Regions from separate parts of the Viridibacterium curvum genome, predicted to be linked through region 1. Evidence: predicted binding sites of a transcription regulator. Region 1 holds the regulator's gene; the other holds the start of a gene.
The links. Region 1 encodes FNR, which switches genes on or off when oxygen is low (the NO sensors DNR and NnrR bind a similar motif). Its sites were predicted from a motif close to TTGANCTAGNTCAA; they were not measured.
Positions count from the first base shown of each region.

Region 2: a site for FNR is predicted at 1,931-1,944, ahead of ABEA02_RS05370 (bifunctional acetate--CoA ligase family protein/GNAT family N-acetyltransferase). Genes of this name have one in related genera too.

Region 1 covers NZ_BAABLD010000001.1:98,034-101,968, reverse strand. The annotation lists gene hemN (oxygen-independent coproporphyrinogen III oxidase) at 1-786, opposite strand, end outside; gene fnr (fumarate/nitrate reduction transcriptional regulator Fnr) at 915-1,649, shown strand; gene ABEA02_RS00500 (universal stress protein) at 1,768-2,217, shown strand; gene ABEA02_RS00495 (hypothetical protein) at 2,233-2,469, opposite strand; gene ABEA02_RS00490 (FixH family protein) at 2,484-3,029, opposite strand; gene ccoG (cytochrome c oxidase accessory protein CcoG) at 3,040-3,935, opposite strand, start outside.
Region 2 covers NZ_BAABLD010000005.1:266,937-270,871, reverse strand. The annotation lists gene ppsA (phosphoenolpyruvate synthase) at 1-568, opposite strand, end outside; gene ppsR (posphoenolpyruvate synthetase regulatory kinase/phosphorylase PpsR) at 744-1,574, shown strand; gene ABEA02_RS05370 (bifunctional acetate--CoA ligase family protein/GNAT family N-acetyltransferase) at 2,073-3,935, shown strand, end outside.

The DNA.
Region 1 (3,935 bases):
ACGCCGCTGCGGCATGAACCGCGCGGGCAAATGGGCATAGCTGTACAGCGCCAGGCGATCCGGCTGCATCTCCAGCACTGAATCGAGCGTATTGGCGAAACGTGACACATCCTGCAAGGGCAAACCGTAGATCAGGTCCATGCTCACCGAGCGGAAACCGTTGGTGCGCGCCGAATCAACCACACTACGCGTCTCTGCGATGCTCTGTACCCGGTTGACTGCCATCTGCACCAGCGGATCGAAGTCCTGTACACCGATGCTCATGCGGTTGAAGCCTTCATCTGCCAGCAGGGCGACCTTGTCGTTGCTGACCTTGCGCGGATCAATCTCGATCGAGTACTCGCCATCCCGCTTGAGCTGGAAGTGCTCGCGGATGGCACGCATCAGACGCACGATCTCGCGACCATCGAGAAAAGTCGGCGTGCCGCCGCCCCAATGCATTTGCGAAACCTGGCGCGAACCGGACAGGAAGGCCGTCTGCATCGACATTTCGCGATCAAGATACGAAATGTAGCGGTCCGCAAGCGAGCGGTCTTTCGTGACGATCTTGTTGCAGCCGCAGTAGTAGCAGACGGTATTGCAGAACGGGATATGGAAATACAGGGACAGCCCTCGCTCGATGCCGCCCAGAACGCCGTCGCTGGCGCGACGGGCCAGATGCTGCTCCAGCGCGGTCGAGTCGAAAACATCGACAAACCTGTCTGCAGTCGGGAATGAGGTATAACGAGGACCCGGCAGGTCGTAGCGCCGGATCAGGTCGGGGTTGAAACTAATATTCTTCGGCATGCTGCGGCCTCTGTTACGATCATCTGTATCGGACCTTTGCAGAGTTTCCAGTCTGAAACTTTGATGACGATCAAGAGACTTGATAGCTATTGCCAATAAGCTCCTGATCAGCAACGCAGGAAAGCAAAATGGATCAGCAAATCATCCCCATCACCGCGAACAACATGCGTACCGCATGTTCCCAGTGCAACCTGCGTGAGCTCTGCCTCGCCGTCGGACTCGAAGACGACGACCTGCACAAGCTCGACAGCCTGGTGGCACGCCGCAAGATCAAGCGTGGCCAACCGCTCTACCGCGCAGGCGATCCCTTCAACGCGCTCTACGCCATCAAGATCGGCTTTTTCAAGACCGACATCCTCACCGAGGAAGGTCTCGAACAGGTCACCGGCTTCCAGATGGCGGGCGAGATCCTCGGTCTGGATGGCATCAGCAACGACACCCACGTCTGCAACGCCACCGCGCTGGAAGACAGTGAAGTCTGCGTCATGCCCTATGACCAGCTTGAGGTGCTTTCACACGAGATCCGCTCGCTGCAACGCGAGTTCCACAAGTTCATGAGCCGCGAGATCGTGCGCGACCAGAGCCTCATGATCCTGCTCGGTTCGATGCGCGCCGAAGAACGCATCGCCGCTTTCCTGATCAACCTGTCGCAGCGCATGAAGCTGCGCGGCTACTCCTCGTCCGAATTCCACCTGCGCATGACGCGCGAGGAAATCGGCTCCTACCTCGGTCTCAAGCTCGAAACGGTCAGCCGCGCCTTCTCGCGCTTCCACGACGAAGGGCTGATCGGCGTGCAGCAGAAGCACATCCGCATCCTGGATGGCGACGGTCTGCGCAAACTGCTGGACCACAATAACTGCTGACCCCCGCCCCGGGTTTTACCTGCATCAAACATGCCCGCCGCCATGCGGGCAGGATGCCTTGCCGGGGTCTAGCATGAACCATGGGTTCCCTCATGGTTTCATGCAGGAGGTAAGCATCATGTACAAACACCTGCTCGTACCGGTCGATGGCTCACCCCTGTCGGCCCACGCAGCCAGCAAGGCCGTTGCCTTTGCTCAATCACTCGCGGCACGCATCACGTTTCTGCATGTGCAGCCGGACTATCCGCTGCCCATCGTTGGTGAAGGCGCCCTCATTGCGCCGGAAAGCCGCGACGATTTCCAGCGCGACACCCGTGAAATGGCCGAAACCATTCTCGGCAAGGTACGCGCCGAAGCTGTCGCCGCTGGCCTGATCGCCGAGACGCACACCGACATCAGCGACACGCCCTGGCAAATGATCATCGACACGGCCTCCAAGGCCGGCTGCGACCTGATTTTCATGGCTTCGCATGGCCGGCGTGGGCTAGCTGGCCTGCTGATCGGATCCGAGACACACAAGGTGCTGACCCACACCACCATCCCGGTACTGGTGTACCGCGAAGCCTGAATGAGTGCCGCGTGATCAGTGCGGCTGATTGATGTCGTCGCGACCGCGCGCAAAGAAAAGCGTTGCCCAGCTTGACGCCGCGCAAAGCACCCAGAATGCAAAGAAACCAGTCGAATAGGTCGCAATCCGCGATGCATGCACCGGCTCGCCCAAGAGGTAAAGCGTTTGCGGATCGATGAGCGTGAAGAAGACCACCTCTGCCACGCCTGCGGCGAGAAATGACGGCCAGAAAATCAGGATCAAGCGGCGCATTCGGCCCTCCTGTGTCAGGGCGCTGTGACGACAGATGCCGTAGCGGGCGTACGCGGCAACAGCTCAGTGCCTGTGGCAGGCAACTGCACGCCGGCACTGAGACGCCAGCTGCGCATGGCGTCCTCAAGAATCACTGTGCGCAGCCCGCTGCCCTGCAGCACGAGCTCGCCCCGATAGGCAGCCCCCGTGCGCTTCAGTACCACCTGCTGGTCACCGCCCTGCCGCGTTGGATGGCTCAAGGTGAGGCGCAATTCGGTGGGCAGCGTCACACCATCCTTGCCGCTGAGGCTCACCTGCGCCATGCCATCGACCACGTCGAGACTGGCTCGCAGGCCCAACTGCGCCGCCATGTCGTCACGCGCAAGTGTCTGGTTGATAGCCAGCCCCTGCTTGTAATAGTCGTCGGCTACCACGCCATCGTTGGTACGAACCGCGTAGACCGTCGTCACGATGCCCGCCAGCACGGCAGTGACCGGCAGGCTCATGAGAAACCAGGGCCAGGGCTCGCGGTACCAGGGCTTCGTCGCGGCGCTATGGTGCAGGGGCGATGTGGCGCTCATGGGCTCTCCCTCAGGGCATGATGAAGACGCTCTTCTCGCGCAGCGGCCGGATTTCCGGGTCGTCGAGATTGACGTCGAAGTAGATGGGATGCGAGCCGCGCTCGGCCGCCTCGACCGGCGCCCGCACATGCACGGTCAGCGTGCGGTTGCTGGCAGCCTGCACAAGCTGGCTGGCGTTGCCATCGAGCCGGATATCGGACAGGCCACTGACACTGATGCGGAACTCGCGCGCGATCTCGCTCGTGTTCATGAGCTGCAACACATAGATGTTCTCGATGAAGCCGCCCTCGACTTCGCGGGCCAGCGTCGTGCGATCCTTGATGACATCAACGCGCACCGGCGAACGTGTCGCCAGCCCCCAGATGAAGGCGCCAATGATCGCCCACAATATGGCCGAGTAGATCAGCACGCGCGGTCGCATGACATGACGAAGGATGTCGGCACGTACCCAATGTTTGCGCACAGCGTTCTCGGTCGAGTAGCGGATCAGCCCCTTCGGGTAATCCATCTTCTCCATCACCTGATCGCAGGCGTCGATGCAAGCCGCGCAGCCAATGCATTCGTACTGCAGGCCATTGCGAATGTCGATGCCTGTGGGACATACCTGAACGCAGATGCCGCAATCGACGCAATCCCCCTTGCCCGCAGCCTTGTAGTCCTCGCCCTTGCGCCGACTGCCGCGCGGGTCCCCGCGCTCCTGATCGTAGGTGATTATCAGCGTGTCCTGGTCGAACATCACGCTCTGGAAGCGTGCATAGGGGCACATGTACTTGCACACCTGCTCGCGCATCACGCCAGCCATCAGGTAAGTGAAGCCGCCGTAGAACAGCACCCAGAAGATTTCCCAACCGCTGAGCTGCCAGTTCGCGATGTCGTGCATCAAGCCCTGCACGGGCGTGAAATAGC
Region 2 (3,935 bases), on a different contig from region 1:
CCATGCGCTGCACGCCAGCTGACAGCGCGACCTCGGCATGACGGAAGCCCTTGTGCTCGCGATAGGAAATCGCGCGGTCGTTGTACAGCGAGGCAAACACTTCACGCATCGCGTGCAGGATGTTTTCGTAACCAGAGATATTGAGAAAGGTTTCCTGCTGACCCGCAAACGACGCGTCCGGTAGATCTTCTGCCGTTGCAGAGGAACGCACGGCAAAGCTGCCCTCACCCTCCGCCACCAGGCGTTCGTAGTGCGTCTTGATGTCGGCTTCGAGCTTCGCCGGCAGGGGCGTTTCCATGATCCACTGACGGATCTGCGCGCCTGTCCTTGCAAGTGCCTCTACGTCATCGATGTTCAGCGTTTCGAGCGCCGCATGAATACGCGCTGCAAGACCATCGGTGGCAAGAAACTCGCGGTACGCAAATGCCGTCGTCGCAAAACCACCCGGCACTCGCACACCCGCAGCGGCAAGCTGGCTGATCATCTCGCCGAGCGAGGCATTCTTGCCTCCCACCTCCTCAACATCCGTCATGCGCAGGGATTCGAACGGGATGACGTACGCACTCATCGGGGCACCTCTATGAGGAAGAGAGAATGTGATCTATTGACGCAAACACTTGCGTCAAGCAGCTTTGGGCAGCATTCTATCGACGCGATTTTGTGCGCCGCATCAGAGCTTACCCCAACCGTTGTGATGGGCATCACGCGGCACGAAGATAATGGGTATATACGAGGGCATCACGATGAGCAGCCAACCCCGCCGCACCGTTTTCTTCGTCTCCGACGGCACGGGCATTACTGCCGAAACGCTCGGACACAGCCTGCTGGCGCAGTTTCCGGACTGCGAGTTCCGTCAGGTGCGTGCGCCTTTCATCGATTCGCTGGACAAGGCGCTCGACTGCGCTCGCAACATCCGCGAAGCCGAAAAACGTGACGGCACCCGTCCGCTGGTTTTCAGCACGCTGGTGCAAACCGACACGATTGCTGCGCTGCACGAGTGCAACGCGCACTTCATCGACCTGTTCGGCACCTTCATCGCGCCCCTCGAACAAGAGCTCGGAGTGAAGTCCACACACGCGGTCGGACGCTTCCACGGCATTGCCGAAAGCGAGGACTACAAGCGTCGTATCGAAGCCATCAACTTCACGCTCGCACATGACGATGGCGTCAGCGACAAGAATCTTGAGCAGTCGAACGTCATTCTCGTCGGCGTATCGCGTTCAGGAAAAACGCCGACCAGCCTGTACCTCGCCATGCAGTATGGCGTGAAGGCTGCCAACTACCCGTTGATCCCCGAAGACTTCGAGCGCAACAAGTTGCCCGGAGAGATCCAGCGCCACCGCAACAAGCTCTTCGGTCTCACCATCACGCCGGAACGGCTGTCGCAGATCCGTCAGGAACGGCGCCCCAACAGCAAATACGCATCCATCGAAAATTGCCGCGCCGAACTGGAGTCGGCCAAGAAGATGATGCAGCGTGAAGGCATCCCCTTCATCGACTCCACTGCACGGTCCATCGAAGAAATTTCCGCCAAGATCCTGCAGGAAATCCGCTTCGGCAAGCCGGTGTACTAAGGCGCGCTCAATTTCATGCGGCGGATTGCGTTGGCTTCAAGACAATGCGCCCCCCGGGCCCGGTGCGGACGCCCACGCGAATCGGGGTCAGCGAACCAGTCCGGCAAATACGCTGATCCGGCACGAGCGTGCGATGACCCACATTCCCCGTCAGGCTTGAAGAACTGATCGCGTAGATGACCTTCTCGATCAAGCCCGGCATTATCTGAACCATCATGACATCGCGCATCAATCAGCTCTGATGCACCACCGCCCCAGCTGCATCGGAGCAATGCCGAGACCTTGCCTGATACGAAAGCCATCAGTCTGGGGGTAAGCTTCTTCGCGATGAAGGCGATGTTTGTGGGATGGCGGGTTTGATACCCATCAACAGCAAGAGGCGAGACTTGCGTGAGCATGTATTCAAATCAACAGCTTGCATGACACCAACCCTGCAACTTCCGTCTAAGCCACAGACTTTTTCGTACTCGCTGTGCGAGTACCACGGCAGGCCTTGTCATGGATGAGAAGCACTACCTCTCCGCGCTTTTCGAGCCTTCCAGCGTGGCAATCATCGGCGCCACCGAGCGGGAGGGAGCGCTCGGTCAGGTACTGATGCGCAACATGCTGGCCGGGCAGTTCCGCGGCAAGCTCATTGCTGTCAATCCAAAATACAAAACCGTGCAGGGCGTTCCCTGCGTGCGACGCATCGGGGATGTCGGCTTCAAGGTCGATCTGGCCATCATTGCCACTCCGGCCGCCACGACGCCCGCCATCATCGAGCAATGCGGCAAAGCCGGCGTACGCACAGCAACTGTCCTGTCCGCGGGCTTCGGTGAGAGTGGCGCGGACGGCGCGCGACTGGAGATGGAAGTCGTGCGTACGGCACGCCAGTACGGCATGCGCCTGCTCGGACCCAACAGCCTCGGCGTCGCACGACCGCAGATCGGCCTCAATGCCACCTTTGCGCAGGCACAAGCACTGCCCGGCTCGATTGGTTTCATCTCGCAATCGGGTGCCCTCTGTGCGGCCATTCTCGATTACGCACGTCCCAACCAGGTCGGATTCTCCAATGTGGTCTCGCTCGGCGCATCCAGCGATCTGGATTTCGGCGAGATCCTCGATTACATGGTGTGGGACTACCGCACTGAGAGCATCCTGCTCTACATCGAAGGCATACGTAACGCACGGCGCTTCCTCTCCGCCATCCGCGCCGCGGCACGAGCCAAGCCCATCATGATCCTCAAGGTCGGGCGTCATCCGCAGGCCCTGCGCGCCGCCCAACAACACACTCGCGCGGTGGTAGGTGACGATGCCGTGTTCGACGCTGCCCTGCGCCGTGCTGGCGTCATCCGAATCTATAACCTGAGCCAGCTCTACGCCGCCACGAAAGCGCTGTTCGCCCACTTCCGCCCGCGCGGTAACCGGCTCGCCATCATCACCAACGGGGGCGGCCCCGGTGTGATGGCAGCAGACCGCGCCGGTGACCTGGGCATTCCGCTGGCACAGCTGTCCACCCGTACGCTGACGCGGCTGGATCGCATCCTGCCGCCACACTGGTCGCTCGATAACCCCATCGATCTGGTCGGCGACTCGGACCCCGAGCGCTACGCGAATGCGCTGGCCGCGCTGCTTGATGACGATGGCGTGGACGGCGTGTTATGCCTGCTGACTCCGCAGGCCATGACTCGCCCCAATGAAGTCGCAGGTCGCGTCATTGAACTGCACAAGACGACCGAAAAGCCCATCCTCACTTGCTGGCTGGGCGAAGACCAGACTCGCCAGGCGCGCGAGATGTTTCGCGAGGCCGGCATCCCTTCACTGCGTACGCCCGAGGTAGCGGTCGAGCTCTTCTCGCACCTCTCGGCCTACTACCGCAACCAGACCCTGCTGACGCAGGCCCCCGCTCCACTCGTCGACGAACGTCTGCCGCTGACCCAGGCTGCGCGCTTCATCATCGACAACGCACTGGCCCGCCGTCGTACCACGCTCCTGCGGCAGGAAGCCATGGCCGTGCTGTCCGCCTTCCATGTCGCAGTGCCGCCCAGCTTTCTCGCCAACACGGCAGAAGAAGCTGCCTCGCTGGCGCAAGACATCGGCTTTCCCGTCACACTGCGCCCCAATGTGGCCTTGCCGGCGGCCCGCCGAGCCCTGCTCACCCGTCGCAATATTGCCAGCACCGTTGCAGCACACCTGGCATTCGAAGAGCTGCGCGCCGAACTTGATGCCCGCATGCCCGGCTCCAGCAAGGAGGGGATCTGTGTCGAAGCAATGCGCGAGTACGAATCGACGCGCGCCCTGATGATCCGCGTCTGGCGCGACCCGGTGTTCGGCCCGGTGATCGGCTTCGGCGAACGCAGTACCGACCCCGACTGGTGGGCC